DNA from 2 places in the Shewanella sp. QJM3NY_23 genome. Region 1 is predicted to be linked to the other one. Evidence: riboswitches for the same ligand, from Rfam matches in the RefSeq annotation. Region 1 holds a riboswitch; the other holds the start of a gene.
The links. Region 1 has a riboswitch for cobalamin ahead of AC0VXX_RS13410 (TonB-dependent receptor). Riboswitches for the same ligand answer to the same signal wherever they lie in the genome.
Positions count from the first base shown of each region.

Region 2: it holds a riboswitch for cobalamin, as region 1 does, so the genes downstream of both, AC0VXX_RS14320 (ABC transporter ATP-binding protein) here and AC0VXX_RS13410 (TonB-dependent receptor) in region 1, are expected to answer to the same signal.

Region 1 covers NZ_CM149657.1:3,019,975-3,024,202, reverse strand. The annotation lists gene AC0VXX_RS13415 (cation:dicarboxylate symporter family transporter) at 1-1,478, opposite strand, end outside; cobalamin riboswitch at 1,832-2,048, shown strand; gene AC0VXX_RS13410 (TonB-dependent receptor) at 2,149-4,122, shown strand.
Region 2 covers NZ_CM149657.1:3,222,313-3,226,540, forward strand. The annotation lists gene cobT (nicotinate-nucleotide--dimethylbenzimidazole phosphoribosyltransferase) at 1-91, opposite strand, end outside; gene AC0VXX_RS14315 (FecCD family ABC transporter permease) at 130-1,194, opposite strand; gene AC0VXX_RS14320 (ABC transporter ATP-binding protein) at 1,194-1,988, opposite strand; cobalamin riboswitch at 2,142-2,312, opposite strand; gene AC0VXX_RS14325 (histidine phosphatase family protein) at 2,462-3,067, opposite strand; gene metH (methionine synthase) at 3,395-4,228, shown strand, end outside.

The sequences.
Region 1 (4,228 bases):
TAGCTAAAAGGCACATTGCTGGGGATGTAACCCACCTTTAATACTCCGCGTTGGCGGATGGTTTGCACATTGGCGATTGGGGCGCTTGGCGTTTTGCCTAGGACAGGAAACTGTTTTTTAACGATAGTCGGCACTTTATCGGCCACCTGCATATTGGCAATTACGCCGCTGGTGACATCAGGGCTGTGGATCAACATGCCCATACCCACTCGGCTCACCCCTAAGGTCAAGGCGACTCCTACGACGACGCCAATACTTAATTTCAGCAGTTGTGGTGGGCGCAGTCTTAAACGCCGCTCAAACAGGGATACCGTGAGTAGTGTTAAGGCAAATAGGTACATAACGGCGGCTATAGAGTTAAATTTTCCGGTAATAAAGCCTGACATCACAAACAGTTGAAACAGATCTTGCGGCAGATGCAGTAAGTCCAACATAAAAGGAATAGCGACATAGACGCTACCAAACAAAGAGAGCAGACCGCTAATCGACAGTGACGGAAGTTCGCTAATGTCCACCGGAGTGCCGTTAAACCAGCCGGCAAACAGCACAAACAAAATGACTGTCAGTTTACCGATATTGGGAAAGGTAAAGGCGATGGGCACCAAAATTTCAATTAGGGTTTCGGCGTCATCGCTGAGACTTTCATGTTCGCGCATGATCTGCTTACATTCGTCGACAATCACAGGGATCACGATAAAAATATTGCCGGTCGCGAATGCGGTGACCACGCTCGATTTTGCGATGCGCAGTGCTTGGGTATAGGTCACTGGGGTGAGTGAGGCGATGATCCACGGCAACAGCCAGAAAGTGAGCAGTAAACAAAGCACAAAATAACTGATGAGATACACCTGCATACTGGCAAATTCATCGACTCCCATAGTGCCCGCCGCCGAGGCCGACATGGCAAAAATGCCTATCGGCAAGACCCGTACCAGCGCCTGAGTGATCTTAGAGAATATCTCGCTACAGGTATGCATAAAGGTGATGATAAGCTGTTTGTTTTCGCCCTCCATGCCAATGAGCGCCAGCCCCATGGCGATACTGAATACCACCATAGCAGGCACATAGCCCGCCGCCATCGACTCAAACGGGTTGGCCGGAATATACAGCTTAAAGTAATCGATAGGAGTCGTGGGCTCGACAATGCTGGTGCTGAAAAAAGAGGCCGTTTCAACAAAAGGAAATGACAGCGGCATGAGGGCCACCAGCACTAAGCCCATAAGCCACAGCAGTAACATGATGACGCCGGCACGGCTAAAAATTAAACTGGCGGTGGTGCGCTTAAGTTTGCCGATACCGCCAATGAGAGAAACCAAAATAAAGGGCAGCACCGTCATCTGCATTAACAGAATGACGCTGGTGCCAATATTACTGAGCCAGCCGACGGACTCGCCAAAAAACAAGCCCACGCCAAAGCCTATAAACATGGCCACTATCATCTGGGTGGAGCTTTGCATCGCGCGCAGTTTTGTTAGCACAGGTTGATTCCATTTGAGTAGTCGATAACGCCCGGTTAGATGACGACAATGACTGGTGGGTAAATAATCGCTTACTGGTTGTTTATTATAGGGTCTGTAGCAAGGGAGGATAAAGGGTTAACAGTGATTATTGTCAGTATGGTGATTTATTTGTGTTAAAAATTATCATTACTAACATCGTTGGCGAAACGACTTACTGTCGTATGCAGATGTGAGCGGTGATTTGTATGACACTGACTTAACATGCTTTGTTAGACTTTTATCCGTTTAGACGTCTATAATGCCCGCGGTCTTGACGGCGATGCCACTTTGTATGGAATAACAGTTGTGCATTGCCGTTATAGGTAACCAAATTCGAGTCAATCTTTTGTGGTGCCCAGTTGCGTCAGTCGCAATGGGATAATCGGGAAGCCTGTGAAAATCTGGCACTGCCCCCGCAACGGTGAAAGGTGAAAGCTGGGTGCGCTTGCTATAACTAAGCGTTAAAAAAACTCAGTCTTGTCGTATCAACCGCAGTTTGGGTTTATACCTATCCTCAGTCCGGAGACCGGCCCTTAAGGTGATTTTGAGATTTCGGCGGGCAGATCTCGAAATGCGACCTCATATCGCCTATTCGGCGGCGTGAAGTCGTGACCTCTTGCCCCGTTTCCCTTTTAGGAGTTAAAGGTAAATGGGTACACAACCTACAGCTATCGCCCTGTTAATTGGCGGTTTATTTAGTTTTTCTGCGTTTTCAGTGACGGCGCAAAATGCCACCTCTGCGCAAATCAATATCGACGACACCATTACCGTTATTGGTCGCAATGTCAGTACCCCTCTCAATATTGCCGCTAACGTCAATGTGATTGATGCCGCCGCGATTGAGATGAGTGGCGCAACGAGTTTAACCGAAGTGTTACGCGGTCAAAGCGGTATACAGATTTCCGATTCAAACACCGGAGCCGTATTTGCACTGCGGGGCTTTAGTGCTAGCCAAGCGGCGAGTAATACCTTGATTTTGATTGATGGACGTCGACTAAACAATATTGATATTGCCGCCCCAAGCATTAGCGCCATTGCCCTTAATCAAGTTGAGCGTATCGAGATCATGTCTGGGAGTGCGGGGGTGCTATATGGCGATCAGGCGGTGGGTGGTGTGATTAACATCATCACCAAAGCGCCACAGGGCAGTGGTGGCAGCGTGCAGCTTTCAGGGGGCAGTTTTGATACCTATGAAGGTAACGTTGATGTGTCAGGGGCGATAAACGCTAATTGGCGTTTTTATGGTGCGGCCAGTTATAACCAAGGGGATAACTATCGCGACCATAACGCGAATGAAACCTCATCGTTATTAGGGCGCTTGCAGTATCAAGACGATGCGCAGCACTTTTTTGCCGAAAGCAGTTACTATGACAACCGTCGAGAATTGGCAGGCGCATTAACCCTCGAGCAGATTGAACAAGATCCACGCCAATCAGATGCCAGCGCACCAGGTGCCTATGACAGTTATCTGCATGAGATGACCACGGCGCTGCGTTCGGGCTACCAGCGTCAACTCAATCAGCAATGGGAGCTTGGGGCGGATATCAATTATGCCGACACCTTAATCACAGGGCTCAATAACTGGGGCAGTAACCGCCGCGATACCCGCTCATTACTAGAGTTTAACCCTAAGGCGACTGCTAACTTTACTACTGAAAACGGCCCGTTAACCCTAGTGACCGGGCTCGATTTAAGCCGCGGTGAGTCAGTGTTTAGCAGTGGCCGTGAAAACGTGCAAAAGCAGGCCAGTGCCTATGTGCAAGCCACAGTGCCTCTGACTCAAAGTGTGAGTTACATTGTGGGTGGTCGTTATGCTGAGGTGACCGACGATCTGCGTGACCCCAGCGCCTATGCTAACGGCATTGAGCTGGATCAGGATGCCCACGCATTTGAACTTGGGATTAACTATCGCCCCACGGACGCTCAGCGTTTTTACCTGCGCGCCGACGACAATTTCCGCTTTGCCAAGGTTGATGAGCAAGCCTATACCCCGGCCAATGTGAAGGGGCTTAAGCCGCAAACTGGCCGTTCTTATGAAGCGGGGTGGGACTGGACGCTAGCGCAGCAAACACTGCGAGTGAGTGCCTATCGCCTCGATCTAGAAAATGAAATTGTATTCGACCCTAGCGCCGACACCCCAACTGGCGGCAGTTTCCCTGGTGCTAACGTGAACGCCGATGCATCACGTCGTTATGGCGTCAGTTTAGATTGGGATTGGCAAGTTATGCAGCAGGTGCTGCTGGGGCTTGAATATAACTACATTGATGCCGAATTTACCGATGGCGTTAATGATGGTAAGTCACTCTCTTGGGTGGCGAAGCATTCGGGTCGTGGCTATATCAGTTACGATATCAGTGAACATGTGCAACTGTTTGTTGAAGGTCTGTATACGGGGGAGCGCTTTATCGAGGGCGACAACGCCAATGTTGATCCTAAGCTAGCGGATTACCTGCTCACCAATGTCGCGCTTAACTATACTGGCGGCTCGTGGTTAGCCAGCTTGCGAGTCGATAATCTGCTTGATGAAGAGTATGTTAGCGCAGGTTATTACAGTGCATGGGGCAACGGTTATTATTCGGGGACTGGCCGCGCGCTGCGTTTAACCGCGAGCTACCGCTTTTAAGCGGTAATGCGTGCACGCCAAGTGACTTAAAGTAAGATAAAGCCAATCAGGTTTGCTGATTGGCTTTTTTATGGCCGCAATTTTATCGTAAGTGTATGCTAGCGCT
Region 2 (4,228 bases), 200 kb from region 1:
GGCCCAATGCGCCTAATGGCTTGGTTTTACAATCGATTTTTTGCTGAATCTCGCCATCAAATTGGTGGTTCACCGGCGTTACGCTAAACATGGGTTATATCCTTAACGGGTCTGCAGCTGGCCTCGTCTTTAGCCGCGGCGCTTGCTGCCTAAAATAAACAAGAAAAACACACTGCCGATCACCGCGGTAATAATGCCGATAGGTAGCTCTTGGTAACTCAGCAAGCAACGGGCTAATACATCGACCCAGATCATAAACAGCCCGCCCACCAACCCTGTGGTCAACAAGGCGAAGCGACCAGGCAGCAACAGGCGCACCATATGCGGGATCATCAAACCCACAAAGCCGATTCCGCCACAGTTAGCCACCAGCACGGCTGTGATTAACGAGCACAAAAGCAACATGGCTAGGCGCAGGCGCTGCACATCGATCCCTAAAGTGTGGGCGGTTTCATCACCGGCTTTCATGGCAACTATCTGGCGTTTAAACAGCAATATGATCACAGTTGCGCCTGCCACCACCAACAAGGGCAGCCCCAAGCCAGACCAACTGGCCTTGGCAAAACTGCCCAAGCTCCAAAACAGCACAGAGGCGGCCGCCTGAGGGCCCGAAAAATAGAGTAATAAACTGGTAAGCGCACCAAACATAAAGGAGATCGCCACCCCAGAAAGCAGCATGCGCTCGATTTGAGTGCTCATGGCGCGGCCGCACAAGGCCAATACCATCAGCACTGCGAGACTGGCGCCAATAAAGGCGCCCATCGGCAGGCTGACGCTGCCAAGCCATGATATGGATAAGGCGTTCGATAGCGCGCCCGCACCGCCAAACAGGGTAAGCACCACTACGGCACCAAAGGAGGCGCCAGAAGAGATGCCAAAAAGATAAGGGTCGGCCAGTGGATTGCGGGTCACAGTTTGCAGCACGGCGCCGGCGATGGCTAAACCAAAACCGGCGATAAACGCCAGCACGATGCGCGGCATCCGCAGCTCCATCACAATGCGGGCGGTGACGCTGCTTGGACGCTCACCGCCAAGGGTGGCCAGCACCACATCGACCACTTGGTTAAAGTCGATATGCGCCGCACCAAAACTGGCGGCTAACAGCGGCGTCATTAGGCTTAATACCCCAAACCCTGTGACCAATAGCAGGCCGCGCCAAAGGCGCTCGCTGGCCGATAATCCGGACGAGCGCATCATGGCGTCTCCCCTTGGGTGACATTATGGTAGCCATAAAAGTAATTAATTTGCGGATTACCGTGTTGTGGGTGCGGGCTCACTTGGCAGCACACCTCAAAGACCTCTGCAATACGCTGCTCGGTCAACACCTCATTGGGGCGGCCTTGGGCAACTGCGTGGCCTTGGTCGAGCAGCAGCAATTGGTCACACAGGGCGCTGGCTAAATTAAGGTCATGGATCGAGATAACCACCGTCATCTCTAAGCTACGCAGTAGCTCTAAGATCTGTATTTGATAACGGATATCTAAATGATTAGTGGGCTCATCGAGGATCAACAGCTTGGGCTTTTGCACTATGGCGCGGGCGATTAACGCCCGTTGTTTCTCGCCGCCAGAAAGTTGCTCATACCCTTGGTCGGCCAACGCGGTTAAACCTACTGTGGCTAAGGCGCGGCGCACATCGTGCTTGTCTTGGTCGCTGGTGAGCGAAAACGCCCCCTTATGGGGCGTCAACCCTAGCGCCACCAGCTGCGCCGTGGTCATGTCAAAATGGTGCGGCGTGTCTTGCAGCACCACCGCCACTTGCTGGGCAAAGGATCGCGCCGAAAAGTCGCCCACCGCTCGGCCAAATAAGGTGATATCCCCTTGGCTTGGGGTCAAATAACGATATAGACAGCGCAGTAAGGTGGATTTACCGGCGCCATTAGGGCCGATGATCCCCAGCATTTGGCCTTGGGGCAGTTCGACACTGACATCAGCCAAAATGGCGCGCTCGCCCGCGTGCCAACTAAGGTGTTGGGCAGATAACGCCATAGGGATTGACGTCACAGGCTCATCATCCAAGCCGCAAAGTAATAGGGTAAAGTGTGTTGCGACCGCGCAGGTGTCGACCTGCCGCTGCCAAGCGGGGCTAACGCCCCAAGTCGGTTGTTCATCTTTAGCTCCCTCAAGTCACCCGCTTGAGTCATTAGGCTATAGCGTAAGGCAGGTATCCTGACTTGTGGTTGCAGACAAGGCCAATTGCCTTACTCAACACACTCACAGTTGCGGGCACAGTTTGGGCTGATGACCTTAGGTCACTCCCCAATTCCCTATTAAGTTTGAGTTACTCGACCCACGTTAAGTGAGTCGCTGCTCAACACCTTACGCTCGGCGTCATCTGTATGCTAGACACCTAAAATTGTTGGCTATTATGCGGTATTTCCCCTAAGAGGCAAACCACCTTTTGTATTTGCCGCGCTGGTTGACGACAAACGCTGATAACTAACGCGCACTGAGCTTAGGCATTAACCCAAATGTAAGCGCCAATAGCCTTTACCATCGTTATCGACCAAGTGGCTTAACTTAACCACACTGGCATAATCGAGACTTAACTGGGTATAGAAGCCCACTTCGCCGCGGATCCCCAGCGCCAGCCCCATCAAATGGCGGATAACCCCACCATGGGTGACAAGCAGCAGGGTTTTGCCACTGTGTCTATGTAACACTTGCTCGATACAGGTCTCGACCCGCTGCTCAAAGACATCTAGCGGCTCACTGCCTGGCAATGGCGCCCGCCAAGGATCTTGCCAGTAGGCGTTAAGCGCCTCGCTATGCTCAGCAAACAAGGTATCAAGCGCCTCACCGTCCCAGCGGCCAAAATCAATCTCCATCAAACCCGCTTCAACTGAGTAAGGTAACTGCTGTTTATTGGCATAATACTCGGCAAACACTTGGCAGCGGCTTAAGGGGGAGCTCACCAGCGCATCTATCGTCTCGGGTAATTTAGTCGCACTGGCCAGTTGCATCTGGGCAAATCCCAGCTCACTCAAAGGCAGGTCGCTTCGGCCTCGCAGCACATTACCGCCCTCGCACTGACCATGGCGCATTAAATAAAAAATCGTTTGTGTCATTGGCTTACCTTGATATTTGTCATGCCGTGGCAGCATACGCCGAGACGGCGCGCCAATGCAATATGGGTCACACTGCCCCGCGGCTGCAATTGCGCCAAAACAAACATCACCCACAGGCTAAGCGACAGCCTATAAGCCACTGGGCTAACGAGGGGGAAAACTGATACTCTTTTGACTTGCCCTAAGCCTAATAAGTCGCTTACTATAGCAATTGCTATAGACGTCTATACGTTTATACATCTAAAAATAATAGCAGGGTGATCACACCCTCGTCGCACTGCATCGGCAGTAGTGAACATGCATCGAGTAGGATATAGGTAGAATTTTATGGCGACCCGACCCCCTGTTACCCCAATAAGACAGATAACAGCGCAGATCACCGAGCAGCTCGAATCACGTATTTTAATCCTCGACGGTGCCATGGGCACCATGATCCAAGATCATAAGCTTGAGGAAGCCGCCTTTCGCGGCGAGCGTTTTAAAGACTGGCCCTGCGATGTCAAAGGTAATAACGATCTGCTGGTACTGACTCAGCCAGCCATTATCAAAGATATCCATAAACAGTACCTGCTCGCTGGCGCCGATATCATCGAGACCAATACCTTTAACGCCACTCGTATCGCCATGGCCGACTACGAGATGCAGGAGGTGTCTGTTGAAATTAACCTTGAAGGTGCACGCCTTGCCCGCGCCGCGGCCGATGAAGTCAGCGCAGAAACGGGGCGCGCGTGTTATGTTGCCGGGGTACTTGGCCCCACCAACCGCACCTGCTCGATTAGCCCAGATGTTAACGATCCCGGTTACCGTAATGTCAGCTTCGATGAGCTGGTCGATGCCTATATTGAGTCGATTGAGGCGCTGCTTAAAGGCGGCGCCGATATCATCATGGTGGAAACCATCTTCGATACCCTCAACGCCAAAGCCGCGTTGTTTGCTATAGAAACGGTATTTGAACAGCTTGAGCTGCGCGTGCCCATCATGATCTCAGGCACCATCACCGATGCCTCGGGCCGCACCCTCACAGGGCAAACCACCGAAGCTTTTTACAACTCGCTGCGCCACGTTAAGCCACTGTCGATTGGCCTTAACTGCGCCCTTGGCCCGCAAGAGCTACGCCCCTACGTGCAAGAGTTGTCAAAAATTGCCGAATGTTATGTGTCG